2 regions of the Enterobacter sp. UPMP701 genome follow, and region 1 is predicted to be linked to the other one. Evidence: predicted binding sites of a transcription regulator. Region 1 holds the regulator's gene; the other holds the start of a gene.
The links. Region 1 encodes Fur, which represses iron uptake genes when iron is present. Its sites were predicted from a motif close to ATAATAATGAGAACNACTATCAA; they were not measured.
Positions count from the first base shown of each region.

Region 1 (15,462 bases):
AAAAAGAAGGCGTTACTATAAGGTCCGATCAACTTTCCAGCAAATGCTGGAGCAGGATCCCGTTGAGCATGGCGCGCTTAACCAGCGCAAACGCGCCAATCGCCGAGCGATGGTCAAGCTTTGAACGAACCACCGGAAGATTCTGGCGGAATGCTTTCAGCGCCTGGGTGTTAATACAGCCTTCAATCGCGGGGAGCAGCACCTTTTCTGCTTCCACAATTTCTCCGGCGATCACCACTTTTTGTGGGTTAAACAGGTTGATGGCGATGGCGATGGTTTTCCCCAGATGGCGTCCAACCTGCTCGATCACTTCACAGGCCAGCGCGTCGCCTTTATTAGCGGCTTTGCAGATGGTGCCTATCATGCAGTCGTCCTGCGTGACGCGACTTTGGTAACCCTGTTCAAGCAGATGGCGAACGCGCTGTTCAATGGCCGTGTTGGCGGCGATGGTTTCAAGGCAGCCGAAGTTGCCGCAGTGGCAGCGCTCGCCGAGCGGTTCAACCTGAATGTGGCCAATCTCGCCGACGTTGCCGTTGCGACCAATAAAAATACGGCCATTGGAGATAATACCTGCGCCCGTGCCGCGGTGTACGCGCACCAGAATAGAGTCTTCGCAGTCCTGGCTCGCACCAAAGTAGTGCTCAGCCAGCGCTAAAGATCGAATATCGTGGCCGACAAAACAGGTCACCTTAAAGCGTTTCTCCAGCGCGTCGACCAGCGCCCAGTTCTCAACCTGAATATGCGGCATGTAACGAATAACACCGCTTTCCGGGTCGACCAGGCCCGGCAGGATCACCGAGATGGCGATGAGTTCGCGAATTTTACGCTGACAGCTTTCAATAAAGTGCGCGATGGTATTCAGCAGGGCGTGTTCCAGCGTCTCCTGGGTGCGCTCGGGCAGCGGGTAGTGCTCTTCCGCAATGGCTTTGCTGCTCAGATCGTAAAGCGTGAGCGTGGTGTCATGACGACCAAGCCGGACGCCAATTGCCTGAAAATTACGGGTTTCGGTAATAATGGAGATGGCGCGGCGGCCCCCGGTGGAGGCCTGCTGATCGACTTCTTTGATCAAACCGCGCTCAATGAGCTGGCGGGTAATTTTTGTCACGCTGGCGGGAGCAAGCTGGCTTTGTTCGGCTATCTGGATCCGCGAGATTGGACCGTGTTGGTCAATCAGACGATATACCGCCGCACTGTTAAGTTGTTTAACGAGATCGACATTACCGATTTGAGCTTGTCCGCCTGGTGTCATACTTTTACTTACTCAGTGACGACCTCGTTACCATTAACGATGGTCTTAATAATTTTATAATCGTGTGTGAATGCCGTCAGGTTTGCAACCATACCTGGTGCAATTCCGCCAAGCTGTTTATCCACGCCCATCGCGCGAGCAGGATAAAGGGTGGCCATACGCAGGACTTCATCAAGTGCAATCCCACAATGTTCAACCAGGTTACGCACCCCTTCAATCATGGTCAAAGAGGAGCCACTCAGCGTACCGTTTTCATCCACACACAGTCCGTTGCGGTAGTATATTGTTTTACCGGCAAAAATGAACTGCTCAATATTTGCACCTGCTGGTGCGGTGGCATCCGTCACCAGACAAAGCTTGTCACCTTTCAGCCGCTTGGCGTTGCGAATATTGGTGTAATCAACGTGCATGCCATCAGCGATAATGCCGCAATAAACGTCCGGCTCGTCCAGAATCGCCCCGACCAGACCCGGCTCACGGCCGGTAATATACGGCATAGCGTTATAAAGGTGGGTCGCAAAGGTAATGCCAGCACGGAATCCCGCTTTGGCTTCTTTCAGCGTGGCGTTTGAGTGACCCGCTGAAACGACAATCCCGGCCGCGGCCAGTTTGCTGATCACCTCTGTACCGGTCATTTCAGGCGCCAGCGTGACTTTGGTGATGACATCAGCGTTGGCACACATGTAGTCGACCAGTTCGGCGTCCGGTTTGCGAACGTAGTTCGGGTTATGTGTCCCTTTCTTCACTATGTTCAGCCACGGTCCTTCCAGGTGCAGGCCCAGCGCCTGATTCGGATGTTTTGCCAGGTATTCACGCATCACGCGGATACCTTGCTTCATCAGGTCATCACTGCTGGTGATGAGGGTAGGCAGGTAGCTGGTGCAGCCCGATTTCTCGTTGGCTTTCTGCATGATTTCCAGCGTTTCAACCGTTACCGCCTCTGCGGTATCGTTAAATTGCACACCGCCGCAGCCGTTAAGCTGTACGTCGATGAAACCGGGGGAGATCGTTGCTCCATTGAGTGAGCGCTGTTCAATCTCCGGCGGCAGTTTTGCCAGCGGACAAACACGTTCAATCAGGCCATTGGCGATAACAATCGCATGGTCATCCAGAATATCATGGCCGGTATAAATCCGACCGTGGGTTAAAGCGTACATAACGACCCCCGGTTAAAAAAGCGGCCGCCTCTTGATGAAGAGGCGGTTATTCAATTACAGACCTTTGATGTTCTCAGCTTCCAGCTCGTTGAAGTATTTCAGCGTTTTCACTTTCAGCTCCATGGTGGACGGTTCGTCACACACGACAACGGCTTTTGGATGCAACTGTAAGCAGCTGATAGTCCACATATGGTTCACGTTACCTTCAACGGCAGCCTGAAGCGCTTGCGCTTTCACCGCGCCCAGCACCAGAATCATCACTTCTTCGGCATCCAGCAGGGTGCCTACGCCAACGGTCAGGGCGTATTTTGGAACCTGGTTCACGTCACCGTCAAAGAAGCGGGAGTTTGCCACGCGGGTGTCATGGGTCAGCGTTTTAATACGGGTACGGGAAGCCAGAGAAGAGGCTGGTTCGTTAAACGCGATGTGACCATCGTTGCCCACGCCGCCCATGAACAGGTGGATTTTACCGTAAGAACGGATTTTTTCTTCATACTGACGGCATTCTGCGTCAATATCAGGCGCATTTCCATTCAGCAGGTTAATATTTTCAGCTGGGATATCAACGTGATCAAAGAAGTTGCGGTGCATAAAGCTATGGTAGCTTTCCGGATGTTCTTTTGGCAGGCCGACATATTCGTCCATGTTAAAGGTCACAACGTGTTTGAAGCTAACCTGGCCCGCTTTGTGCATTTCAACCAGAGCTTTATATGCGGTCAGGGGCGTGCCACCGGTTGGAAGACCGAGAACGAAAGGACGATCGGCTGTTGGTTTGAACGCGTTGATGCGGTTAACGATATGACGAGCAGCCCATTTTCCGACTTGTTCAGCTGTTGCCAGGGGAATCAGTCTCATTATTCACCTCTAAAGTTTAAGTAAAAGTGGGCGGATGATTAGTGCAACCTGAACTAAGCGTAACCTGGAACCTTTCAGGCCGGATCAATCCGTCTTGATTTTTTGAATGATAAAATAAGTTTTCGTCGTTAGCCAGAGAAAGGGAGGGTTTAATACGATATTTGGTGACAATAATCACAAAAAATAGGTGTTTAATTTGCGATACGAATTAATTTTTCACACACTCACACTGCCAGTGAATCATCAACTGTATCTATCGTTCGTGACACAATAAAAACATAGTTTATGCGCGAGTCTTAACAAAGGGTCTCGTAGGGGGAATAGGATGAATATTTTAGGTTTTTTCCAGCGCCTCGGTAGGGCTTTGCAGCTCCCTATCGCCGTGCTACCGGTTGCGGCATTACTGCTGCGATTCGGGCAACCCGATCTTCTTAACGTGCCGTTTATTGCCCAGGCAGGCGGCGCAATTTTTGACAACCTGGCCCTGATTTTCGCCATCGGTGTGGCGTCAAGCTGGTCAAAAGACAGCGCTGGTGCCGCGGCACTGGCAGGGGCTGTCGGTTACTTCATCCTGACGAAAGCGATGGTAACCATCAACCCTGAAATCAACATGGGTGTACTGGCAGGTATCATTACCGGTCTGGTCGGTGGCGCCGTATACAACCGCTGGGCGGGTATCAAACTGCCTGACTTCCTGAGCTTCTTCGGCGGCAAACGTTTTGTGCCGATTGCGACAGGCTTTTTCTGTCTGATCCTCGCAGCCATCTTTGGCTACGTGTGGCCACCGGTGCAGCATGCTATCCATGCGGGCGGCGAGTGGATTGTTTCAGCGGGTGCAGTGGGCTCAGGTATCTTTGGTTTTATCAACCGTCTGCTGATCCCAACCGGTCTGCATCAGGTGCTGAACACCATCGCCTGGTTCCAGATTGGTGAGTTCACCAATGCTGCGGGCACCGTATTCCACGGCGACATCAACCGCTTCTACGCGGGTGACGGCACCGCCGGTATGTTCATGTCTGGCTTCTTCCCAATCATGATGTTTGGTCTGCCAGGCGCTGCACTGGCAATGTACCTGGCTGCGCCAAAAGCGCGTCGCCCAATGGTTGGCGGCATGCTGCTGTCCGTTGCGATTACCGCGTTCCTGACCGGTGTAACCGAGCCGCTGGAATTCCTGTTCATGTTCCTGGCGCCGGTGCTGTACCTCATGCATGCGGTTCTGACCGGTATCAGCCTGTTTGTGGCGACCCTGCTGGGCATCCATGCTGGCTTCTCCTTCTCTGCAGGCGCGATCGACTACGTGTTGATGTACAACCTGCCGGCGGCAAGCAAAAACGTCTGGATGCTGGTGGTAATGGGTCTGGTCTTCTTCGTTATCTACTTCGTTCTGTTCAGCGCGGTTATTCGTATGTTTAACCTGAAAACGCCGGGCCGCGAAGATACGAAAGACGATGTCGTGACCAGTGAAGCCAACAGCAATACCGAAGAAGGTTTAACCCAGCTGGCGACCAGCTACATTGCCGCGGTCGGCGGTACCGACAACCTGAAAGCGATCGATGCCTGTATTACCCGTCTGCGTCTCACCGTGGGCGACTCTGCGCGCGTGAGCGATGCAATGTGCAAACGCCTGGGCGCGTCTGGTGTGGTGAAACTGAACAAACAAACCATCCAGGTTATCGTGGGTGCTAAAGCTGAATCTATCGGCGATGAAATGAAAAAAGTGGTCGCCCGTGGACCGGTCGCTGCCGCCTCCACGGACGGCGCGCCAGTGGCTGAAGCGCCTGTTGCAAAACCGCAGGCGGTGCCAAACGCGGTGACCATCGCTGCGCTGGTTTCTCCTGTCACCGGTGACGTGGTTGCGCTTGAGCAGGTGCCTGACGAAGCGTTCGCCAGCAAAGCGGTCGGTGACGGCGTGGCGGTGAAACCAACGGACAAAACCGTTGTGTCTCCGGCAGCCGGTACTATCGTGAAAATCTTCAACACCAACCACGCGTTCTGCCTGGAAACGGAAAAAGGCGCGGAGATCGTTGTCCATATGGGTATCGATACCGTTGCGCTGAACGGTCAGGGCTTTACTCGTCTGGTGGAAGAGGGCGCAGAAGTGGTGGCAGGCCAGCCGATTCTGGAAATGGATCTGGACTTCCTGAATGCCAACGCGCGCTCGATGATTAGCCCGGTCGTGTGCAGCAACATCGACGACTTCAGCGGTCTGGTACTCCAGGCGAAAGGTCAGGTGGTTGCGGGTCAGACACCACTGTACGAGATTAAAGGCAAGTAATCGCTCCTGAGTAGAGTCATGCCTTTAGCGGCGGGGGATATCCTCCGCCGCTTTTTTTTGCACCATTTGCCCCCATTATTTTCTTCCGGGACGTTTTAAGGGTTGTCACTACGTCCGGCTTATAAGATCATATGCCGTTATACGTTGTTTACGCTTTGAGGAATCCACGATGAGTGAGGCAGAAGCCCGCCCGAGTAACTTTATTCGTCAGATCATCGATGAAGATCTGGCCAGTGGTAAGCACACCACAGTCCATACGCGTTTCCCGCCGGAGCCGAACGGTTACCTGCACATTGGTCACGCGAAATCGATCTGCCTGAACTTTGGTATTGCGCAAGACTACCAGGGCCAGTGCAACCTGCGTTTCGATGACACCAACCCAGTAAAAGAAGACATCGAATACGTTGAGTCCATCAAAAACGACGTGCAATGGCTGGGCTTTAACTGGTCTGGCGATATCTGCTACTCCTCTGACTATTTTGATCAGCTGTATGCCTACGCGGTTGAACTGATCAACAAAGGTCTGGCGTATGTCGACGAACTGTCTGCCGATGAGATCCGCGAATACCGCGGTACGCTGACTGCGCCTGGCAAAAACAGCCCGTTCCGCGATCGCAGCGTGGAAGAGAACCTGGCGCTGTTTGAAAAAATGCGTGCCGGTGGCTTCGAAGAAGGTAAAGCGTGCCTGCGTGCCAAAATCGACATGGCATCGCCGTTCATCGTAATGCGCGATCCGGTGCTGTACCGCATCAAATTCGCAGAACACCACCAGACCGGCAACAAGTGGTGCATCTACCCGATGTACGACTTCACCCACTGCATCAGCGATGCGCTGGAAGGCATTACGCACTCGCTGTGTACGCTGGAGTTCCAGGACAACCGTCGTCTGTATGACTGGGTGCTGGATAACATCACCATTCCTGTGCATCCGCGCCAGTACGAGTTCTCTCGTCTGAATCTGGAATACACCGTGATGTCCAAGCGTAAGCTGAATCTGCTGGTGACCGACAAGCATGTTGAAGGCTGGGACGACCCGCGCATGCCAACCATCTCCGGCCTGCGCCGTCGTGGTTACACTGCCGCCTCTATTCGTGAGTTCTGCAAACGCATCGGCGTGACCAAGCAGGACAACACCATTGAAATGGCGTCTCTGGAATCCTGCATTCGTGAAGACCTCAACGAAAACGCCCCGCGCGCAATGGCCGTTATCGATCCGGTAAAGCTGGTTATCGAAAACTACCCGCAGTGCGAAAGCGAACTGGTCTCCATGCCTAACCATCCGAACAAACCGGAAATGGGAAGCCGTGATGTGCCGTTCAGCGGTGAAATCTGGATCGACCGCGCTGACTTCCGCGAAGAAGCCAACAAGCAGTACAAGCGTCTGGTGCTGGGTAAAGAAGTGCGTCTGCGTAATGCCTACGTCATCAAAGCCGAGCGCGTAGAGAAAGATGCAGAAGGGAATATCACCACCATCTTCTGTTCTTATGATGCTGAAACGCTGAGCAAAGATCCGGCGGATGGCCGCAAGGTGAAAGGCGTTATCCACTGGGTGAGCGCTTCCCACGCGCTGCCGGTTGAAATTCGTCTGTACGATCGTCTGTTCAGCGTGCCTAACCCGGGCGCAGCGGAAGACTTCCTGGCAACCATCAACCCGGAATCGCTGGTAATTAAACAGGGTTATGCGGAGCCATCGCTGAAAGCGGCTGAAGCGGGCAAAGCGTTCCAGTTCGAGCGTGAAGGTTACTTCTGCCTGGACAGCCGTTACAGCACCGCTGAAAAACCGGTATTTAACCGCACCGTAGGCCTGCGTGATACTTGGACGAAGATCGGCGAATAATATTGCTGCTCTGGTCAATGAGAAACAAACGCCGCTTATTGCGGCGTTTTTTTATTGTATGATCATATCGTTATAGCGGAGCTAAAATAGGGCTGGCTGATATTTCAGGTCAATGCGGTGCTACTTATTTTTCTAAAAAAAAGTTTGTATATTTTCACCAGAAAGGAATAAGTAGAAATTAGCGAAATTTAACGGCTTTATCCTCCAGAAATTAACGGCTTGCCCCGTCAAACCTCGCCTCGCGCTAAATGTTACAAACCACTACCAATTATGTGCACTTCGTCATAATCCTGACTTTTGCCCACTAAAAAGCATTGATAATTCGCGTCGCGAAAAATAACCTAAAGACGGTAGTTAATTCGAGGGTATTTATAACTACCCCTGACCATTTGGTCTTTTCTGTTTTTCGCCGTTTAAGGCGTTTTAATTCGTCAAAGAGGAATAATCTATGCGTACGTTCAGTGGCAAACGTAGTGCGCTGGCGCTGGCTATCGCCGGTGTGACAGCAATGTCGGGCCTGGTGGTTGCGCCAGAGGCGAAAGCGGCAGGTTTCATCGAAGATTCTACCCTTACGGGCGGTATTTATTACTGGCAGCGTGAGCGTGACCGTAAAGACGTCACTGAAGATAAATACAAAACTAACCTTTCTCATTCCACCTGGAACGCCAACCTGGATTTCCAGTCAGGCTATGCCGCCGATATGTTCGGTCTGGATATTGCCGCGTTTACCGCAATTGAAATGGCTGAAAACGGCGATAGCGGTCACCCGAACGAAATTGCGTTCTCCTCCAGCAATAAAGCTTACGATGAAGACTGGTCCGGGGATAAAAGCGGTATCAGTCTTTATAAGGCCGCAGCGAAATTTAAATACGGCCCGGTCTGGGCGCGTGGGGGCTATATTCAGCCAACCGGCCAGACGCTGTTAGCACCGCACTGGAGTTTTATGCCGGGCACCTATCAGGGTGCGGAAGCGGGGGCTAACTTTGACTATGGCGATGCGGGTGCGTTGAGCTTCTCCTATATGTGGACCAACGAGTACAAAGCGCCGTGGCACATTGAGATGGACAAGTTTTACCAGAACGATAAGAAAACCAAAGTCGATTACCTCCACTCGCTCGGCGCGAAGTACGACTTTAAAAACGACCTGGTACTGGAGGCCGCATTTGGTCAGGCAGAAGGCTATATCGATCAGTATTTTGCGAAAGCCAGCTACAAATTTGATATCGCCGGCAGCCCGCTGAGCACCAGCTACCAGTTCTACGGTACGCGCGATAAGGTCAGCGATGGTAGTGTAAATGACATTTATAACGGCACCGCGTGGCTGCAGGCGTTGACCTTCGGCTACAAGGTTGGTCAGGTTGATTTACGCCTGGAAGGAACGTGGGTGAAGGCGGAAGGGCAGCAGGGCTACTTCCTGCAACGTATGACCCCAACCTATGCCTCGTCCAACGGCCGTCTTGATATCTGGTGGGATAACCGCTCTGACTTCAACGCCGACGGCGAAAAAGCGGTCTTCTTCGGCGCAATGTATGACCTGAAAAACTGGAATCTTCCAGGCTGGGCAGTGGGTGCTTCTTACGCTTACGCCTGGGACGCAAAACCTGCCGATATGGCTACGCCGGATGCGTACTACGATCCAAACTATCGCCTGAAAGAGTCCTCTTACAGTCTGGATGCTATCTACACCCTGCAGGAAGGCCGTGCGAAAGGCACGATGTTCAAACTGCACTTCACGCAGTATGACAACCACTCCGATATCCCGAGCTACGCGGGCGGTTACGGCAACATCTTCCAGGATGAACGTGACGTGAAATTCATGGTTATCGCCCCATTCACTATCTTCTGATGAACGCACCGGCGGAGTAACTCCCGCCGGTATGGAGAGTGCACATGATGAAAAAAATCGTAATCGTCGCGCTGTTGGCATCAGGGCTGGTGGCGTGCGCGCAAACTCAGGCGCCAAAAGAGGACTCCCGTCTGAAGGAGGCGTATAGCGCCTGTATTAATAGTGCGGAAGGATCGCCGGAGAAAATTGAAGCCTGTCAGAGCGTGCTGAATGTGCTGAAGAAAGAGAAAGCGCATGAGCAGTTTGCAACACAGGAGAATATACGCGTGATGGATTACCAGGCCTGTATCCAGGCGCGTAAAACCGGTAACGATCAGGAAGTCGCGAAGCGTTGCGATAAGATCTGGAATGAGATACGCAATAACAATAAATAAGTGATTTCATGCCCGGTGGCGCTGCGCCACCGGGCTTTTTATTGCCCAAAAAAGGCAAAAAAAAGCCAACCTTTCGGCTGGCTCAGAGTATGAACGCTAACTTATTTTGCGTCGTGCGCGTGTTCATTTTCGCGGCAATCACCTTCAGCGCAGTGACCGTAAAGGTACAGGCTGTGGTTGGTCAGGCGGATGCCATGACGAGCTGCGATTTCACGCTGACGCGCTTCGATAGAATCGTCGCTGAATTCAATGACCTTGCCGCAATCGAGGCAGATCAGGTGATCGTGGTGCTGCTGCTGGGTCAGTTCGAAAACAGATTTACCGCCTTCGAAATTATGACGGGTAACAATGCCCGCGTCATCAAACTGGTTCAGCACGCGATAAACGGTGGCCAGCCCAATCTCTTCACCCATGTCGATAAGACGTTTATAGAGGTCTTCCGCACTGACATGGTGATTGTCTGGACCCTGAAGCACTTCAAGGATTTTTAACCGAGGAAGCGTTACTTTCAGGCCAGCCTTCTTTAATGCGGTATTGTTGTCAGTCATGCGGAATCTGTCCTGTTGCTAAACGATTCACTTCTGTAGGAAGTGACAGAAAATGCACCTGGGATAATGCGTCTCATTATAGAACTGCCATGGTTAAATGAAAACTGCAAGTCTCAGGCAAAGTATGCTTATAAAAATGGGGTATCACCAACAAACTTGCTCAATGGAAACCACATTTTACCAGGGAGACATTGTACAGGTCTGGACGAAAAAGTTAAAAGTTTGTAGCAATTAATTTAATCGGTTTTACCTGGAAAACGGGCGCAACCGGAGTTGCGCCGCAAGGAAATCAGGCGTTAAGGATGTCGTCCAGGTTCAGTTCTTCTCTAACCTGCTTAACCCATTTTTCAACACGCTCTGCAGTCAGTTCTGGCTGACGGTCTTCATCGATGGCCAGGCCAACGAAGTGGTCGTCATCTGCCAGACCTTTAGAGGCTTCAAAGTGGTAACTCGCCGTTGGCCAGTGGCCGACAATCGCCGCACCGCGTGGCTCAATGATGTCGCGGATGGTACCCAGCGCGTCACAGAAGTACTCGGCGTAATCTTCCTGATCGCCACAACCGAACAGGGCAACCAGCTTGCCGTTGAAGTCCACCTCTTCCAGCGTTGGGAAGAAATCATCCCAGTCGCACTGGGCTTCACCGTAGTACCAGGTAGGAATACCCAGCAGCAGGATGTCATAGCCCTCGAGATCTTCTTTGCTGCTCTTGGCGATGTCATGCACATCAGCAACGTCTTTACCGAGCTGTTTCTGAATAGTTTTTGCGATATTTTCGGTATTGCCGGTATCACTGCCGAAGAAAATGCCGATGATTGCCATGAGTAAAATAACCTCTTGAAACTTAATGGTATGGTGGCGCAAATTGTCCACGGATAAGGGCAATAATAGCAGAACAGGCAACCCTGCGGAAACCGCTATCGCGCAGGACTGCACTCTGTGCTACATGAAAAGGGCGATAAAGGGGATTTTCAGACTTATGCCTGGTTGCGCAACGTCTCTAGCTGGGCGATCAACATCTCTTCAATGAGCTCGCTGCGGCTGATATTACGCGCCTCCGCCAGTTCATTAAGCGCATCGACCGCATCGGCGTTGAGCTTCAGTTCGACACGCTTAAGCCCACGATTTTTATCGCGTTTAAGCTGATTGCGTTTATTAATACGCAGCTGTTCATCGCGCGAAAGCGGATTCGTTTTCGGTCGTCCCGGTCGACGCTCATTCGCGAACAGATCTAGTGTCGTACGGTCCGTTTGTTCTTTGGCCATGATTCTGAGACTTCGGGGGAAACACGCCGCCCTGCTAATGCCCGGGCGATAAGCGCGCCATCATACATCACCAAAAACGGCACGCCAACGACTGGAAGCCCGCAGTCTTCCAGTCGCTCTCTTTTTAATCAATTTGCAGTATCAGCGAGATAGCGGCGGATGGCGCGCAGTACGGCGTCCGGTTTTTCGGCGTGAACCCAATGCCCGGCCCCGGCAATCACGTGGGCGCGCGCCTGCGGGAACTGTGCCAGCAGCACGTCGCGGTACGCATCGGTGACGTAAGGCGAGTTGCCGCCGCGGATAAAGAGGGTAGGGTGCGGCCAGGCGGGGACGGTTTCCCAGCCCACGATATTATTGTACTGGTCCCACAGCACCGGCACGTTAAAACGCCATTGGCCGTCAACGAACGATTTCAGCAGAAACTGCACCACGCCTTCTTCATCAAGATGCTCGCGCATAACGGCCGCGGCCTGCTGACGCGTTGAAACGCCAGCTTCAGTCACCGCATTGATCGCCGCGAAAATTTCATCGTGACGGCGAACGTCGTAATTGACGGGCGCAACATCAATGACCACCAGCCCGGAAATTCGCTCAGGGGCCAGCGCAGTGAGCGCCATCACCGCTTTGCCGCCCATTGAATGCCCGATAAGCGTCGCTTTCTGGATATTATTCGCATCGAGGGTGTCCCGCAGATCCTGCGCCATGGCTGCGTAGGTCATCTCCTCCGAGCGGCCTGAAAGCCCGTGATTGCGCATATCTACCTGGAGAATATCGTGATCGGAAACCAGGTCGCGGGCCAGCACGCCCAGATTATCCAGGCTGCCAAACAGCCCGTGAACCAGCACGATGGGGGAATTATTGCTCGGCGATTGTGCAGTTTGCGCTCGGGTATTCAATTTCATGGCAAAGTTCTTTTTTTACGTATGTCAGGTTAGGGTATCATGTTGACCATTCTGCCGCCCGGCTGCAAGGTTCCAGTTTAATCTGACTTTTGCCGCCAACCTGGTTTGACGCTATCCGCTGTTGGGATTTGACCTTATAATCCCAATGACTTGTATTCAGATAAGATATCGCACTGGATTAAGATGAAAACAATCGAAGTTGATGACGAACTCTATCAGTATATTGCCAGCCAGACTCGGCATATCGGGGAGAGCGCGTCCGACATTTTACGGCGCATGCTTAAAATTTCCGCCGCTTCACAGCCTGCCACCCCAGCTTCCAAAGATGTCGTGTCTCAGCCGAGCGTTGTTGCACAAGTCAAACCTGCCGTGACGCCGGTTAAAGATAAAGTGCGCGCGATGCGCGAGCTGCTGCTCTCCGATGAATACGCGGAGCAGAAAAAGGCGGTTAACCGTTTTATGCTGGTGCTGTCTACACTTTACTCCCTGGATAACAAAGCGTTTGCTGAAGCGACCGAGTCGCTGCACGGCCGTACCCGCGTCTATTTCGCCGGTGACGAGCAGACGCTGCTGCAAAATGGCAATCAAACCAAACCTAAACATGTCCCTGGCACTCCGTACTGGGTGATCACCAATACCAATACGGGCCGCAAGTGCAGCATGATTGAACACATCATGCAGTCCATGCAGTTCCCGGCGGAATTGATTGAAAAGGTTTGCGGTACAATTTAACCCTTGCATCAGAAGGACCCGGTAATGGCAAATCACAGCCGTGCAGGCCAACCTGCACAACAAAGCGATTTGATTAACGTCGCTCAGCTGACCGCGCAGTATTACGTGCTGAAACCGGTCGTGGGCAACGCAGAACACGCAGTGAAGTTTGGTACATCTGGCCACCGCGGTAGCGCGGCGCGCCACAGCTTTAACGAACCGCACATTCTGGCCATTGCTCAGGCCATTGCGGAAGAGCGCGCTAAAAACGGCGTTACCGGTCCGTGCTACGTGGGTAAAGATACCCATGCGCTGTCTGAACCAGCGTTTATTTCCGTGCTGGAAGTGCTGGCGGCGAACGGAGTGGACGTGATTGTTCAGGAGAACAATGGTTTTACTCCAACGCCTGCGGTTTCAAACGCTATCCTCGTGCACAATAAAAAAGGCGGCGCGCTGGCGGACGGGATCGTTATTACCCCATCCCACAACCCGCCAGAAGACGGCGGCATCAAGTACAACCCGCCTAACGGTGGTCCGGCAGATACCAACGTCACCAAAGTAGTGGAAGATCGTGCAAACGCGCTGCTGGCCGACGGCCTGAAGGGCGTAAAACGTATTTCTCTTGATGAGGCGATGGCCTCCGGCCACGTGAAAGAGCAGGATCTGGTTCAGCCGTTCGTCGAAGGGCTGGCGGATATCGTCGATATGGCGGCTATCCAGAAAGCCGGTCTGAAGCTGGGCGTGGATCCGCTGGGTGGTTCCGGTATCGAATACTGGAAACGCATTGCCGAGCACTACAAGCTGGATCTGACCATCGTGAACGATCACGTCGATCAGACCTTCCGCTTTATGCACCTGGACAAAGACGGCGCGATCCGTATGGACTGCTCCTCCGAGTGCGCGATGGCGGGCCTGCTGGCGCTGCGCGACAAGTTCGACCTGGCGTTTGCCAACGACCCGGACTACGACCGTCACGGTATCGTCACCCCGGCAGGGCTGATGAACCCGAACCACTATCTGGCTGTCGCTATCAACTACCTGTTCCAGCACCGTCCGCAGTGGGGCAAAGAGGTGGCTGTCGGTAAAACGCTGGTCTCTTCCGCCATGATTGACCGTGTGGTCGACGCGCTGGGCCGCAAGCTGGTGGAAGTGCCGGTGGGCTTTAAGTGGTTTGTTGACGGTCTGCACGACGGCAGCTTCGGCTTCGGCGGTGAAGAGAGCGCAGGGGCATCCTTCCTGCGCTTCGACGGCACCCCATGGTCAACCGATAAAGACGGCATCATCATGTGCCTGCTGGCGGCGGAAATCACCGCGGTCACCGGTAAGAACCCGCAGGAACACTACAATGAGCTGGCGGCACGCTTTGGTGCGCCAAGCTATAACCGCATTCAGGCTGGCGCGACCTCTGCACAGAAAGCTGCCCTGTCCAAACTCTCCCCTGAGATGGTCAGCGCAAGCACCCTGGCAGGCGATCCGATCACCGCGCGTCTGACGGCGGCACCGGGTAACGGTGCGTCTATCGGTGGTTTGAAAGTGATGACCGAAAACGGCTGGTTCGCCGCGCGTCCATCCGGTACGGAAGATGCGTACAAAATCTATTGTGAAAGCTTCCTCGGCGCTGAGCACCGTCAGCAGATTGAGAAAGAAGCGGTAGAGATTGTCAGCGAAGTGCTGAAAAACGCATAAGTGATGTTCGGGGGCGGGATGATGCCCTCACCCCGGCCCTCTCCCACAGGGAGAGGGAGAAAACACTAAAAACGGCAACCCCTGGGTTGCCGTTTTGCTTTTACCTAACTATGTTTGTTCTTCAATTCAAATCTCGGCGACACCAGGCCGTACAGCGTCCAGCCCATAAAGGTCACCATCGCGCCGTAGAGCATCGCTTCCTGACCGGATGAGTAGAGCGCATAGAAGCTGTAAATCGCCCCAATCAACGCCACAATATTCGCCGCACGCGCTTTGCGAGGATCCACCTTCGCCACTTTCTGAATAATCACCAGCGCCGCCATCGACAGAATGTACGGAATGATGTTCGTCACCACCGCCAGGTTAACCAGCACGTTAAACTGGCTGTTCAGCGACGGGCTAATGGTCATCAGCGACAATCCGCTCTGGAAAATCACAATCGCCAGCATACCCTGCACCGGCGCATCCGCTTTGGTCACGCGGGAGAAAATTTTCGGGAAGTAGCCTTCGTCAGCCGAAGATTTAAACACCTGCGCAATGGTGAACTGCCAGCCGAGCAGCGAGCCGCAGCAGGACATGACCATCAGCCCCATGATCACTTTCCCGACTTCCGGCGTAAACATCTGCGCGAAGGCCAGCCCGAACGGTGCCGTGGAGTTAGCCAGATCCATATTCGGTACGATGCCCGCAATCACGTTGGTCGAGACGATATAGATCACCGCGGCGCCCAGCGTGCCGCCGAGGACCGCAATCGGGACG
Region 1 covers NZ_JBSKJN010000002.1:152,155-167,616, reverse strand. The annotation lists gene nagC (DNA-binding transcriptional regulator NagC) at 29-1,249, opposite strand; gene nagA (N-acetylglucosamine-6-phosphate deacetylase) at 1,258-2,406, opposite strand; gene nagB (glucosamine-6-phosphate deaminase) at 2,461-3,261, opposite strand; gene nagE (PTS N-acetyl glucosamine transporter subunit IIABC) at 3,587-5,536, shown strand; gene glnS (glutamine--tRNA ligase) at 5,706-7,373, shown strand; gene chiP (chitoporin ChiP) at 7,822-9,219, shown strand; gene chiQ (ChiQ/YbfN family lipoprotein) at 9,267-9,593, shown strand; gene fur (ferric iron uptake transcriptional regulator) at 9,695-10,141, opposite strand; gene fldA (flavodoxin FldA) at 10,431-10,961, opposite strand; gene ybfE (LexA regulated protein) at 11,117-11,404, opposite strand; gene ybfF (esterase) at 11,533-12,306, opposite strand; gene seqA (replication initiation negative regulator SeqA) at 12,490-13,038, shown strand; gene pgm (phosphoglucomutase (alpha-D-glucose-1,6-bisphosphate-dependent)) at 13,063-14,703, shown strand; gene potE (putrescine-ornithine antiporter) at 14,808-15,462, opposite strand, start outside.

Region 2 (15,462 bases), on a different contig from region 1:
GGTGGTCACGGCCACGACCATGGTCATGACCACGGCCACGGTAAAGGTGGTTGCGGCAACGGCGGCTGCGGTTGCCACTAATTCCGTCATGCGGAAAATAAAAAAGCGGGAGAATCCCGCTTTTTTTACGCCTCAATAATGAGGTGGTGGCGTCTCTTCCGACTGTGAGGCAATGTTTGACGGCTGCGTCGCCTTCAGCTTTTCCGTCAGCAGGCGCATATGATCCCGCAGTTTCGCCATTTCGAGTTCGTGCGCGGTCACGGTCTGGTTAAGCTCTTCGATGGTGATGTCCTGAAAAGCCAGGCGGCTTTCCAGCTCAGCCATTCTCGCTTCTATCGTTGTATCCTTCATCATTCACCTCGTTTATATCTGATACGCCATATTAGCCCAGCGGCGGCGCAGTTTAACTGAGTTTATCCTTAAGTACAGTCTCTATCCCGCTGGCAAGAAACTTATTTAAACAAAAATAGTCTGAAAAGTGGCGAGAATTGGGAGTGTCTGTCTGTAGATTTCTTCCGCAACGTTTTATAGTACGTCACTCATTTACGTTTAATGCTGGGGTGAGAGACCCCAGGCCCTGGAGATATGGATGAAATCACTGTTTAAAGTAACGCTGCTGGCGACGACGATGGCTGTTGCGCTGAACGCGCCGCTGTCATTCGCTGCTGATACTGCTGCGAAGCCTGCTGCCACTGCAGACAGCAAAGCGGCGTTCAAAAATGACGACCAGAAATCCGCCTACGCACTGGGCGCATCTCTGGGCCGTTACATGGAAAACTCTCTGAAAGAACAAGAGAAACTGGGCATCAAACTGGATAAAGCTCAGCTGATCGCGGGTGTTCAGGACGCCTTTGCTGATAAGAGCAAGCTGTCTGACCAGGAAATTGAACAGACTCTGCAGGCGTTCGAAGCGCGCGTGAAGGGTGCCGCTCAGACCAAGATGGAAGCGGACGCTAAAGACAACGAAGCGAAAGGCAAAGCCTACCGCGACACCTTTGCTAAAGAGAAGGGTGTGAAAACTTCTTCGACTGGCCTGGTGTACAAAGTTGAGAAAGAGGGTACCGGTGATGCGCCTAAAGACAGCGACACTGTTGTAGTAAACTACAAAGGTACGCTGATCGACGGTAAAGAGTTCGATAACTCTTACACCCGTGGTGAGCCTCTTTCCTTCCGTCTGGACGGTGTGATCCCGGGCTGGACCGAAGGCCTGAAGAACATCAAAAAAGGCGGTAAGATCAAGCTGGTCATCCCACCGGATCTGGCTTACGGCAAAACCGGTGTTCCGGGTATTCCTGCTAACTCTACGCTGGTCTTTGACGTAGAACTGCTGGATATCAAACCAGCACCTAAAGCGGATGCCAAAGCTGACGCGCCAGCTGAAGAAAAAGCAGCGACCGACGCGAAGAAGTAATGTGATAAAAACCGCCGCCTTTAAGGCGGCGGTTTTTTTATTGTGGGGCAGATATAATTAACACTGGAAAGCGCTATACACGCTGTATTAATTTAGTTGTCCGTGTAGATAATGAGCCTGCCCTGAAAACCTAACGACAGGCTCCTGAAAAGGAGTGTTTTTTTCATGTCCAGGTCGCTTTTAACCAACGAAACCAGTGAACTTGATTTGCTGGATCAACGTCCTTTTGACCAGACCGACTTCGATATTCTGAAATCCTACGAAGCGGTAGTGGACGGGTTAGCGATGCTCATTGGTTCCCACTGCGAAATTGTATTGCACTCCCTGCAAGATCTGAAGTGTTCCGCCATCCGCATTGCTAATGGTGAGCATACCGGCCGTAAAATTGGTTCGCCAATTACCGACCTTGCATTGCGTATGTTGCATGACATGACCGGCGCGGACAGCAGCGTCTCCAAATGTTATTTCACCCGCGCCAAAAGTGGCGTGCTGATGAAATCAGAAACCATCGCGATTCGAAACCGCGAGCATCGTGTGATTGGTCTGCTGTGCATCAACATGAACCTTGATGTGCCTTTCTCGCAGATCATGAGCACCTTTATCCCGCCAGAAACGCCAGACGTTGGCTCTTCTGTTAACTTTGCCTCCTCCGTAGAGGATCTTGTCACGCAGACGCTGGAGTTCACCATTGAAGAGGTGAATGCCGACCGCAACGTATCGAACAACGCCAAGAATCGTCAGATCGTACTCAATCTCTACGAGAAAGGGATTTTCGATATCAAAGATGCCATCAACCAGGTGGCTGACCGTCTGAACATCTCCAAGCATACGGTCTACCTTTACATTCGCCAGTTCAAAAGCGGTGACTTCCTGGGGCAAGACAAGTAATGCGTTTTGCGTTAATGGTGACAGGCCCGGCATATGGAACTCAGCAGGCCAGCAGCGCGCTGCAGTTTGCGCATGCGCTACTGGCGGCCGGACATGAACTGGCGAGCGTCTTCTTCTACAGGGAAGGGGTGTATAACGCGAACCAGTTTACGTCACCGGCAAGCGATGAGTTTGATCTGGTTCGCGCCTGGCAGGCATTAAACGAAACGCAGGGCGTTGAGCTGCATATCTGCGTGGCCGCGGCGCTGCGTCGCGGCGTGACGGATGTAGCCGAAGCCGAACGCCTGGGGTTATCGGGTGCTAACCTGCAGCCCGGATTTTCGTTGAGTGGTCTGGGCGCGCTGGCTCAGGCGGCGTTAACGTGTGACAGAGTGGTGCAATTCTGATGAAGCGTGTGGCATTTGTTTTTACTTCTGCGCCGCACGGCAGCGCCGCTGGCCGCGAAGGACTGGACGCGCTGCTGGCAACCTCGGCATTAACGGAAGATATCGGCGTCTTCTTTTTGGGTGACGGGGTGTGCCAGATTCTGGCGGGGCAACAGCCGCAAGCCATTCTGGCGCGTGATTACATCGCGACGTTCAAAGTGTTGCCACTTTACGATATCGACACCTTCTATGTTTGTGCTGACTCTTTAGCCGCGCGCGGTTTAAACGAGGCAACGCCTTTCGTGCTGGATGTGACGGTCCTGCCTTCTTCTGCATTGCGCGAACACCTTTCCCACTTCGACACTGTTTTGACTTTCTGAGGCTGCCATGCTCCATATTCTGAGCCATTCACCGTGGCAATGTGATATCGACACGCTGCTGAGCATGCTGCGCGAAGGTGACGATCTATTGCTGATTCAGGATGGCGTGCTCGCCGCACTTGAAGGCAGCCGTTTTGTTGAAATTCTCACGAATGCCCCCATAACAGTCACTGCGCTGAAAGACGATCTTGACGCGCGGGGTCTTTCTGGTCAAATTTCAGCCAAAATTGACGTGGTTGGCTATACTGATTTCGTCAATCTTACTGTGACGCACGCCAGTCAAATGAACTGGTGATTTGAGATCGCTGTATATTTCTTGACACCTTTTCGACGTAGCCCTAAAATTTCGCGTCCTCATATTGTATGAGGTCGTTTTATTACGTGTTTACGAAGCAAAAGCTAAAACCAGGAGCTATTTAATGGCAACAGTTAACCAGCTGGTACGCAAACCACGTGCACGCAAAGTTGCAAAGAGCAACGTGCCTGCGCTGGAAGCCTGCCCGCAGAAACGTGGCGTATGTACTCGTGTATATACCACCACTCCTAAAAAACCAAACTCCGCACTGCGTAAAGTATGCCGTGTGCGTTTGACTAACGGTTTCGAAGTGACTTCCTACATCGGTGGTGAAGGTCACAACCTGCAGGAGCACTCCGTGATCCTGATCCGTGGCGGTCGTGTTAAAGACCTTCCGGGTGTTCGTTACCACACCGTTCGTGGTGCGCTGGACTGCTCAGGTGTTAAAGACCGTAAGCAGGCTCGCTCCAAGTACGGCGTGAAGCGTCCTAAGGCTTAATGGTTCTCCGTTAAGTAAGGCCAAACTGATTTATCTTAATGTCAAACTAAACTCGTAGAGTTTTGGACAATCCTGAATTAACAACGGAGTATTCCCATGCCACGTCGTCGCGTCATTGGTCAGCGTAAAATTCTTCCAGATCCGAAGTTCGGATCAGAACTGCTGGCAAAATTTGTAAATATCCTGATGGTAGATGGTAAAAAATCTACTGCAGAAGCAATCGTATACAGCGCGCTGGAGACCCTGGCTCAGCGTTCTGGTAAAAATGAACTGGAAGCTTTCGAAGTCGCTCTCGACAACGTTCGCCCAACTGTAGAAGTTAAGTCCCGCCGCGTTGGTGGTTCTACTTATCAGGTTCCAGTTGAAGTTCGTCCGGTTCGTCGTAATGCCCTGGCAATGCGTTGGATCGTTGAAGCTGCTCGTAAACGCGGTGATAAATCCATGGCTCTGCGTCTGGCGAACGAACTTTCTGATGCTGCAGAAAACAAAGGTACTGCAGTTAAGAAACGTGAAGACGTTCACCGTATGGCAGAAGCCAACAAGGCGTTCGCACACTACCGTTGGTAATCCCTTCGGAGTATTAGTCACCAGGCGGGCGCTTCAGAGAAGCCGCTCGCTCTGGGTAACTTAACTGAACGCCTAAAGATATAAACGAGGAATCAAATGGCTCGTACAACACCCATCGCACGCTACCGTAACATCGGTATCAGTGCGCACATCGACGCCGGTAAAACCACTACTACCGAACGTATTCTGTTCTACACCGGTGTAAACCATAAAATCGGTGAAGTTCATGACGGCGCAGCCACCATGGACTGGATGGAACAGGAGCAGGAGCGTGGTATTACTATCACCTCCGCAGCGACTACTGCATTCTGGTCAGGTATGGCTAAGCAGTACGAACCGCATCGCGTAAACATCATCGACACCCCAGGGCACGTTGACTTCACCATCGAAGTAGAACGTTCCATGCGTGTTCTTGACGGCGCGGTAATGGTTTATTGCGCAGTTGGTGGTGTTCAGCCACAGTCTGAAACCGTATGGCGTCAGGCGAACAAATATAAAGTTCCACGCATCGCGTTCGTTAACAAAATGGACCGTATGGGTGCTAACTTCCTGAAAGTTGTTGGTCAGATCAAAACCCGTCTGGGCGCGAACCCTGTTCCGCTGCAGCTGGCAATTGGTGCTGAAGAAGGCTTCACCGGCGTTATCGACCTGGTGAAAATGAAAGCCATCAACTGGAACGACGCAGACCAGGGCGTTACCTTCGAATACGAAGATATCCCGGCTGAGATGCAGGACCTGGCTGACGAATGGCACCAGAACCTGATCGAATCCGCTGCTGAAGCTTCTGAAGAGCTGATGGAGAAATACCTGGGTGGTGAAGAACTGTCTGAAGAAGAGATCAAAAAAGCTCTGCGTCAGCGCGTTCTGAACAACGAAATCATCCTGGTAACCTGTGGTTCTGCGTTCAAGAACAAAGGTGTTCAGGCGATGCTGGATGCGGTAGTTGACTACCTGCCATCCCCGGTTGACGTTCCTGCGATCAACGGCATCCTGGACGACGGTAAAGACACTCCGGCTGAGCGTCACGCAAGTGATGACGAGCCGTTCTCTGCACTGGCGTTCAAAATTGCTACCGACCCATTCGTGGGTAACCTGACCTTCTTCCGCGTTTACTCTGGTGTGGTTAACTCCGGTGACACCATCCTGAACTCCGTGAAAGCGGCGCGTGAACGTTTTGGCCGTATCGTACAGATGCACGCTAACAAACGTGAAGAGATCAAAGAAGTTCGTGCGGGCGATATCGCTGCAGCAATCGGTCTGAAAGACGTGACCACTGGTGACACCCTGTGTGACCCGGATCACCCGATCATTCTGGAGCGTATGGAATTCCCTGAGCCGGTAATCTCCATCGCGGTTGAACCAAAAACCAAAGCTGACCAGGAAAAAATGGGTCTGGCTCTGGGCCGTCTGGCGAAAGAAGACCCATCATTCCGCGTATGGACTGATGAAGAATCTAACCAGACCATCATCGCTGGTATGGGTGAACTGCACCTGGACATCATCGTTGACCGTATGAAGCGTGAATTCAACGTTGAAGCGAACGTGGGTAAACCTCAGGTTGCTTACCGCGAAGCGATTCGCGCGAAAGTTACCGATGTTGAAGGTAAACACGCTAAGCAGTCTGGTGGTCGCGGTCAGTACGGTCACGTTGTGATCGACATGTACCCACTGGAGCCGGGCTCTAACCCGAAAGGTTACGAGTTCATCAACGACATCAAAGGTGGTGTAATTCCTGGCGAATACATCCCAGCCGTTGATAAAGGCATCCAGGAACAGCTGAAAGCGGGCCCTCTGGCTGGCTATCCGGTTGTTGACATGGGTATCCGTCTGCACTTCGGTTCTTACCACGACGTTGACTCCTCTGAACTGGCGTTTAAACTGGCTGCGTCTATTGCCTTTAAAGAAGGCTTTAAGAAAGCAAAACCAGTTCTGCTTGAGCCAATCATGAAGGTTGAAGTAGAAACTCCTGAAGAGAACACCGGTGACGTTATCGGTGACTTGAGCCGTCGTCGCGGTATGCTGCGTGGTCAGGAATCCGAAGTAACTGGCGTTAAGATCCACGCTGAAGTTCCGCTGTCTGAAATGTTCGGATATGCAACTCAGCTGCGTTCTCTGACCAAAGGTCGTGCATCATACACCATGGAATTCCTGAAGTATGATGATGCGCCTAACAACGTTGCTCAGGCCGTTATTGAAGCCCGTGGTAAGTAATCCACAGGATTAAAACCTAAGTCCCGTGCTCTCTCCAGAGGGGAGAGCACTATAGTAAGGAATATAGCCGTGTCTAAAGAAAAATTTGAACGTACAAAACCGCACGTCAACGTTGGTACTATCGGCCACGTTGACCATGGTAAAACTACCCTGACCGCTGCAATCACTACCGTTCTGGCTAAAACCTACGGTGGTTCTGCTCGTGCATTCGACCAGATCGATAACGCGCCAGAAGAAAAAGCTCGTGGTATCACCATCAACACCTCTCACGTTGAGTACGACACCCCGACTCGCCACTACGCACACGTAGACTGCCCAGGCCACGCCGACTATGTTAAAAACATGATCACCGGTGCTGCGCAGATGGACGGCGCGATCCTGGTTGTTGCTGCGACTGACGGCCCAATGCCGCAGACTCGTGAGCACATCCTGCTGGGTCGTCAGGTAGGCGTTCCTTTCATCATCGTGTTCCTGAACAAATGCGACATGGTTGATGACGAAGAGCTGCTGGAACTGGTAGAGATGGAAGTTCGTGAACTGCTGTCTCAGTACGATTTCCCGGGCGACGACACTCCTATCGTTCGTGGTTCCGCGCTGAAAGCGCTGGAAGGCGAAGCAGAGTGGGAAGCGAAAATCATCGAACTGGCTGGCTACCTGGATTCTTACATCCCAGAACCAGAGCGTGCGATTGACAAGCCATTCCTGCTGCCAATCGAAGACGTATTCTCCATCTCCGGTCGTGGTACCGTTGTTACCGGTCGTGTAGAGCGCGGTATCATCAAAGTGGGTGAAGAAGTTGAAATCGTTGGTATCAAAGAGACTGCGAAGTCTACCTGTACTGGCGTTGAAATGTTCCGCAAACTGCTGGACGAAGGCCGTGCTGGTGAGAACGTTGGTGTTCTGCTGCGTGGTATCAAACGTGAAGAAATCGAACGTGGTCAGGTTCTGGCGAAGCCAGGCTCAATCAAGCCACACACCAAGTTCGAATCTGAAGTGTACATCCTGTCCAAAGACGAAGGCGGCCGTCATACTCCGTTCTTCAAAGGCTACCGTCCACAGTTCTACTTCCGTACAACTGACGTCACCGGTACCATCGAACTGCCAGAAGGCGTTGAGATGGTAATGCCAGGCGACAACATCAAGATGGTTGTGACTCTGATCCACCCAATCGCGATGGACGACGGTCTGCGTTTCGCAATCCGTGAAGGCGGCCGTACCGTTGGCGCGGGCGTTGTTGCTAAAGTTCTGGGCTAATTAATTATCCCTGAATGAAAAAAGGACGCTTCGGCGTCCTTTTTTGTTTTCTGGCGTTTTGAACCTGTCACAAATTTTCGCATTTTTTGCCTGCTTCCGTCTCGCATCCCGGCGTTTGTGCTATTGTAATCATAACCATTCTCACTTACACTTTGCGCATATTTTGAACGGGAGTTTTTATGTACGTTTGTTTATGTAATGGTGTGAGTGACAAAAAAATACGTCAGGCCGTTCACCAGTTTCAGCCACAGTCTTTCCAGCAACTTCGCAAGTTTGTTCCGGTGGGAAATCAATGCGGTAAATGCGTTCGCGCAGCGCGTGAGATTATGCAGGACGAATTGATGCAGATCCCGGAATTCAAAGAGATCGCGTAAGCCTCTATCTTTTTTTTGACATCCCCGTAGCCCGATCTACGCTTCAATGAGTGGAAGCGGAGGGACTATATAATGAAAGGTGATGTTAAAATCATAAGTTATCTCAATAAATTATTGGGAAATGAGCTTGTCGCAATCAATCAGTATTTTCTCCATGCAAGAATGTTTAAAAACTGGGGACTGACTCGCCTCAACGATGTTGAATACCATGAGTCCATTGATGAAATGAAACACGCCGATAAATACATTGAGCGTATTTTATTCCTCGAAGGCATTCCTAACCTACAGGATCTCGGAAAACTGGGCATCGGAGAAGATGTCGAAGAGATGCTGCGTTCTGATCTCCGGCTGGAGCTGGAGGGTGCAAAAGATCTGCGTGAAGCCATTGCCTATGCGGACAGCGTACATGACTACGTCAGCCGCGATATGATGATCCAGATCCTGGCCGATGAAGAAGGGCACATCGACTGGCTTGAGACCGAACTAGATCTCATTAGCAAAATTGGCCTACAGAACTACCTTCAGTCTCAGATCAAATTGGAAAGTTAATCAGGCTTTCCCAGCCAACGCATAAACCCGCTGCCGCCAGAAATGGCCCAAAAGGCAGTGGGTTTTTTAATGCCTGCTTATCAGGGGTAAACAACGAGAAAGCAACCAGATACAGCAGAGCCATTAACGCGGCCACTAATGCCAGTATTGGTAGTACACACCAGCCATGCCATGCCCCCTGCGCCGCCAGATATTTTATGTCGCCATATCCCATCCCTTCACGTCGGCAGATGAGACGGTATCCCCAATAGATAATGGCGAATCCGGCGTATCCTGCCATCGCACCCACTACCGCGCTCGGCAAAAAATCAGGATGGAGACAAAGCTGGTAGAGCAGGCCCGTCCATAGCAGTGGGCAAAGAAATTTATCGGGAAGAAGCCCCGTGCGGATATCGGTGCGAACAAGCAAGGCCGATAACGCAAAATAGATCAACAGAAAGGGGAGGGACAGTAGCATAGCGAGAGCCTCAAAATGGTTTGAGCGCATACTCGTAATAATCTGCATGCTCGGCAATGTGTAAAAACAGCAATTGCGTAGCGGCTTCAGACAAAGAGTTGAGAAGGGATACTTTGCATAAAAAATTGCGCGGCCTTACGTATAGTACGTCTTTGGCGCTTAATTTCTAAACGGCACTTGCGTCTTTCTCTGATTTACGTATAATGCGCGGGCTTGTCGTAATTGACGGCGGGTTCAATCTGAACCAGAGTAGCTCACTTTGTTACTCAACAATGCTCCCAATTGGGGAGCTACGTAAGAACGGTTACACTCTCCCATCAATCGTAATGGGTTTGAGGAGTAATCATTTTCGTTTATAAAATAATTGGAGCTCTGGTCTCATGCAGAACCAAAGAATCCGTATCCGCCTTAAAGCGTTTGATCATCGTCTGATCGATCAATCAACCGCGGAAATCGTCGAGACTGCTAAGCGCACTGGTGCGCAAGTCCGTGGTCCGATCCCGCTGCCGACCCGCAAAGAGCGCTTCACCGTTCTGATTTCTCCGCACGTTAACAAAGACGCGCGCGATCAGTACGAAATCCGCACTCACAAGCGTCTGGTTGACATCGTTGAGCCAACTGAGAAAACCGTTGATGCTCTGATGCGTCTGGATCTGGCTGCCGGTGTAGACGTGCAGATCAGCCTGGGTTAATCAGGTCATCGAGCGATTGAGAGGTTGAAACAATGATTGGTTTAGTCGGTAAAAAAGTGGGTATGACCCGCATCTTCACTGAAGATGGCGTTTCTATCCCAGTAACCGTAATCGAAGTTGAAGCAAACCGCGTTACTCAGGTTAAAGATCTGGCTAACGATGGCTACCGCGCTATTCAGGTTACCACTGGTGCTAAAAAAGCTAACCGTGTAACCAAACCAGAAGCGGGTCACTTCGCTAAAGCTGGCGTAGAAGCTGGCCGTGGTCTGTGGGAATTCCGTCTTGCTGAAGGCGAAGAGTTCACCGTAGGTCAGGACATTAGCGTTGAGCTGTTTGCTGACGTTAAAAAAGTTGACGTAACCGGTACCTCTAAAGGTAAAGGTTTTGCTGGTACCGTTAAGCGCTGGAACTTCCGTACCCAGGACGCTACCCACGGTAACTCCTTGTCTCACCGCGTTCCGGGTTCTATCGGTCAGAACCAGACTCCGGGCAAAGTGTTCAAAGGCAAGAAAATGGCAGGTCAGCTGGGTAACGAACGTGTAACCGTTCAGAGCCTGGACGTAGTACGTGTTGACGCTGAGCGCAACCTGCTGCTGGTTAAAGGTGCGGTCCCGGGTGCAACCGGTAGCGACCTGATCGTTAAACCAGCTGTGAAGGCGTAAGGGGATAGCAATGGAATTAGTATTGAAAGACGCGCAGAGCGCGCTGACTGTTTCCGAAACTACCTTCGGTCGTGATTTCAACGAAGCGCTGGTTCACCAGGTTGTTGTTGCTTATGCAGCTGGTGCTCGTCAGGGTACTCGTGCTCAGAAGACTCGTGCTGAAGTAACTGGTTCTGGCAAAAAGCCATGGCGCCAGAAAGGTACCGGCCGTGCGCGTTCAGGTTCTATCAAGAGCCCGATCTGGCGTTCAGGTGGCGTGACCTTCGCTGCGCGTCCACAGGACCACAGTCAAAAAGTTAACAAAAAGATGTACCGCGGCGCGCTGAAAAGCATCCTGTCCGAACTGGTACGTCAGGATCGTCTGATCGTTGTCGAGAAGTTCTCTGTTGAAGCGCCTAAAACTAAGCTGCTGGCACAGAAACTGAAAGACATGGCTCTGGAAGATGTGCTGATCATCACCGGTGAGCTGGACGAGAACCTGTTCCTGGCCGCACGTAACCTGCACAAGGTTGACGTACGCGATGCGACTGGTATCGACCCGGTTAGCCTGATCGCCTTCGACAAAGTCGTAATGACTGCTGATGCTGTTAAGCAAGTTGAGGAGATGCTGGCATGATTCGTGAAGAACGTCTGCTGAAGGTGCTTCGCGCACCGCACGTTTCTGAAAAAGCGTCTACTGCGATGGAAAAAACAAACACCATCGTTCTCAAAGTTGCTAAAGACGCGACCAAAGCAGAGATCAAAGCTGCTGTGCAGAAACTGTTTGAAGTCGAAGTCGAAGTCGTTAACACCCTGGTAGTTAAAGGGAAAGTTAAACGTCACGGACAGCGTATCGGTCGTCGTAGCGACTGGAAAAAAGCTTACGTCACCCTTAAAGAAGGCCAGAACCTGGACTTCGTTGGCGGCGCTGAGTAAGTCGGAGGAGTAATACAATGGCAGTTGTTAAATGTAAACCGACATCTCCGGGTCGTCGCCACGTAGTTAAAGTGGTTAACCCTGAGCTGCACAAGGGCAAACCTTTTGCTCCGTTGCTGGAAAAAAACAGCAAATCCGGTGGTCGTAACAACAATGGCCGTATCACCACTCGTCACATCGGTGGTGGCCACAAGCAGGCTTATCGTATTGTTGACTTCAAACGCAACAAAGACGGTATCCCAGCAGTTGTTGAGCGTCTTGAGTACGATCCGAACCGTTCCGCGAACATCGCGCTGGTTCTGTACAAAGATGGCGAACGCCGTTACATCCTGGCCCCTAAAGGCCTGAAAGCTGGCGACCAGATTCAGTCTGGCGTTGATGCTGCAATCAAAGCAGGCAACACCCTGCCGATGCGCAATATCCCGGTTGGTTCTACCGTTCATAACGTAGAAATGAAACCAGGTAAAGGCGGTCAGCTGGCACGTTCCGCTGGTACTTACGTTCAGATCGTTGCGCGTGACGGTGCTTATGTCACCCTGCGTCTGCGTTCTGGTGAAATGCGTAAAGTCGAAGCAGACTGCCGCGCTACTCTGGGCGAAGTTGGCAATGCTGAGCATATGCTGCGCGTTCTGGGTAAAGCTGGTGCTGCACGCTGGCGTGGTGTTCGTCCTACCGTTCGCGGTACTGCGATGAACCCAGTCGACCACCCACATGGTGGTGGTGAAGGTCGTAACTTTGGTAAGCACCCGGTAACTCCGTGGGGCGTTCAGACCAAAGGTAAGAAGACCCGCAGCAACAAGCGTACTGATAAATTTATCGTACGTCGCCGTAGCAAATAATTTTAGAGGATAAGCCATGCCACGTTCTCTCAAGAAAGGTCCTTTTATTGACCTGCACTTGCTGAAGAAGGTAGAGAAAGCGGTGGAAAGCGGAGACAAGAAGCCCCTGCGCACTTGGTCCCGTCGTTCAACGATCTTTCCTAACATGATCGGTTTGACCATCGCTGTCCATAATGGTCGTCAGCACGTTCCAGTCTTTGTTACCGACGAAATGGTTGGTCACAAACTGGGTGAATTCGCACCGACTCGTACTTATCGCGGCCACGCTGCTGATAAAAAAGCGAAGAAGAAATAAGGTAGGAGGAAGAGATGGAAACTTTAGCTCAACATCGCCATGCTCGTTCTTCTGCACAGAAGGTTCGCCTTGTTGCTGACCTGATTCGCGGTAAGAAAGTGTCGCAGGCCCTGGACATCCTGACCTATACCAACAAGAAAGCTGCGGTATTGGTCAAGAAAGTACTGGAATCTGCCATTGCTAACGCTGAACACAACGATGGCGCTGACATCGACGATCTGAAAGTCGCGAAAATTTTCGTAGATGAAGGCCCAAGCATGAAGCGCATTATGCCGCGTGCGAAAGGTCGTGCAGATCGCATCCTGAAGCGCACCAGCCACATTACTGTGGTTGTGTCCGATCGCTGAGACTCTGGAGACTAGCAATGGGTCAGAAAGTACATCCTAATGGTATTCGCCTGGGTATTGTAAAACCATGGAACTCTACCTGGTTTGCGAACACCAAAGAATTCGCTGACAACCTGGACAGCGATTTTAAAGTACGTCAGTACCTGACTAAGGAACTGGCTAAAGCGTCTGTATCTCGTATCGTTATCGAGCGTCCAGCGAAGAGCATCCGTGTGACTATTCACACTGCTCGTCCTGGCATCGTTATCGGTAAGAAAGGCGAAGACGTAGAAAAACTGCGCAAGGTCGTAGCGGATATCGCTGGCGTTCCTGCACAGATCAATATCGCTGAAGTTCGTAAGCCTGAACTGGACGCTAAATTGGTTGCTGACAGCATCACTTCACAGCTGGAACGTCGTGTTATGTTCCGTCGTGCTATGAAGCGTGCTGTACAGAACGCAATGCGTCTGGGCGCTAAAGGTATCAAAGTTGAAGTTAGCGGCCGTCTGGGCGGCGCGGAAATCGCACGTACCGAATGGTACCGTGAAGGTCGCGTACCGCTGCACACTCTGCGTGCTGACATCGACTACAACACCTCTGAAGCGCACACCACTTACGGTGTAATCGGCGTTAAGGTATGGATCTTCAAAGGTGAGATCCTGGGTGGTATGGCTGCTGTTGAACAACCGGAAAAACCGGCTGCTCAACCTAAAAAGCAGCAGCGTAAAGGCCGTAAATAAGGAGCGTCGCTGATGTTACAACCAAAGCGTACAAAATTCCGTAAAGTGCACAAAGGCCGCAACCGTGGTCTGGCGCAGGGTACGGATGTTAGCTTCGGCACTTTCGGTCTGAAAGCTGTTGGCCGTGGTCGTCTGACTGCACGTCAGATCGAAGCAGCACGTCGTGCAATGACCCGTGCAGTTAAGCGTCAAGGTAAGATCTGGATCCGTGTATTCCCGGACAAACCGATCACCGAGAAGCCACTGGAAGTTCGTATGGGTAAAGGTAAAGGTAACGTGGAGTACTGGGTTGCCTTGATCCAACCGGGCAAAGTCCTTTATGAAATGGACGGTGTTCCGGAAGAGCTGGCCCGTGAAGCCTTCGGCCTGGCAGCAGCGAAACTGCCTATCAAAACCACCTTTGTAACTAAGACGGTGATGTAATGAAAGCAAAAGAGCTGCGTGAAAAAAGCGTTGAAGAGCTGAACGCTGAGCTGCTGAACCTGCTGCGTGAGCAGTTCAACCTGCGTATGCAGGCTGCAAGTGGCCAGCTGCAACAGACTCACCTGCTGAAGCAAGTGCGTCGCAATGTTGCACGCGTTAAGACTTTACTGACTCAGAAGGCGGGTGCGTAATGACCGATAAAATCCGTACTCTGCAAGGTCGTGTTGTTAGCGACAAAATGGAGAAATCCATTGTTGTAGCTATCGAACGTATTGTGAAACACCCGATCTACGGTAAATTCATCAAGCGTACGACCAAACTGCACGTACATGACGAGAACAACGAATGTGGTATCGGCGACAAGGTTGAAATCCGTGAATGCCGTCCACTGTCCAAGACTAAGTCCTGGACGCTGGTTCGCGTTGTAGAGAAAGCGGTTCTGTAATACAGTACGCCTTCTCAATACGAATAAACGGCTCAGCGATGAGCCGTTTATTTTTTCTACCCATATTGCAGAAGCGGTGTTATAATGCCGCGCCCTCGATATGGGGCTTTTTAACGGCTCTGATTTTAGAGTCTCAGGTAGTAGTTGACATTAGCGGAGCACTAAAATGATCCAAGAACAGACTATGCTGAACGTCGCCGACAACTCCGGTGCACGTCGCGTAATGTGTATCAAGGTTCTGGGTGGCTCGCACCGTCGCTACGCAGGCGTAGGCGACATCATCAAGATCACCATCAAGGAAGCAATTCCACGTGGTAAGGTCAAAAAAGGTGATGTGCTGAAGGCGGTAGTGGTGCGCACCAAGAAGGGTGTTCGTCGCCCTGACGGTTCTGTCATTCGCTTCGATGGTAATGCATGCGTTATTTTAAACAATAACAGCGAGCAGCCTATCGGCACGCGTATCTTTGGGCCGGTAACTCGTGAACTTCGTACTGAGAAGTTCATGAAAATTATCTCTCTGGCACCAGAAGTACTCTAAGGAGCGAATCATGGCAGCGAAAATCCGTCGTGATGACGAAGTTATCGTGTTAACCGGTAAAGATAAAGGTAAACGCGGTAAAGTAAAAAATGTTCTGTCTTCCGGCAAACTCGTCGTTGAAGGTATCAACCTGGTTAAGAAACATCAGAAGCCGGTTCCGGCCCTGAACCAACCAGGCGGCATCGTTGAAAAAGAAGCTGCTATTCAGGTTTCTAACGTTGCAATCTTCAATGCGGCTACCGGCAAGGCTGACCGTGTAGGCTTTAGATTCGAAGACGGCAAAAAAGTCCGTTTCTTCAAGTCTAACAGCGAAACTATCAAGTAATTTGGAGTAGTA
Region 2 covers NZ_JBSKJN010000010.1:18,449-33,910, reverse strand. The annotation lists gene slyD (peptidylprolyl isomerase) at 1-81, shown strand, start outside; gene ACWKXT_RS18715 (protein SlyX) at 133-351, opposite strand; gene fkpA (FKBP-type peptidyl-prolyl cis-trans isomerase) at 590-1,411, shown strand; gene ACWKXT_RS18705 (helix-turn-helix transcriptional regulator) at 1,577-2,299, shown strand; gene tusD (sulfurtransferase complex subunit TusD) at 2,299-2,685, shown strand; gene tusC (sulfurtransferase complex subunit TusC) at 2,685-3,044, shown strand; gene tusB (sulfurtransferase complex subunit TusB) at 3,052-3,339, shown strand; gene rpsL (30S ribosomal protein S12) at 3,464-3,838, shown strand; gene rpsG (30S ribosomal protein S7) at 3,935-4,405, shown strand; gene fusA (elongation factor G) at 4,502-6,616, shown strand; gene tuf (elongation factor Tu) at 6,686-7,870, shown strand; gene bfd (bacterioferritin-associated ferredoxin) at 8,050-8,244, shown strand; gene bfr (bacterioferritin) at 8,317-8,793, shown strand; gene ACWKXT_RS18655 (prepilin peptidase) at 8,777-9,250, opposite strand; gene rpsJ (30S ribosomal protein S10) at 9,631-9,942, shown strand; gene rplC (50S ribosomal protein L3) at 9,975-10,604, shown strand; gene rplD (50S ribosomal protein L4) at 10,615-11,220, shown strand; gene rplW (50S ribosomal protein L23) at 11,217-11,519, shown strand; gene rplB (50S ribosomal protein L2) at 11,537-12,358, shown strand; gene rpsS (30S ribosomal protein S19) at 12,375-12,653, shown strand; gene rplV (50S ribosomal protein L22) at 12,668-13,000, shown strand; gene rpsC (30S ribosomal protein S3) at 13,018-13,719, shown strand; gene rplP (50S ribosomal protein L16) at 13,732-14,142, shown strand; gene rpmC (50S ribosomal protein L29) at 14,142-14,333, shown strand; gene rpsQ (30S ribosomal protein S17) at 14,333-14,587, shown strand; gene rplN (50S ribosomal protein L14) at 14,754-15,125, shown strand; gene rplX (50S ribosomal protein L24) at 15,136-15,450, shown strand.
Region 2: the regulator Fur is predicted to act here: its motif matches at 7,993-8,015, upstream of bfd (bacterioferritin-associated ferredoxin).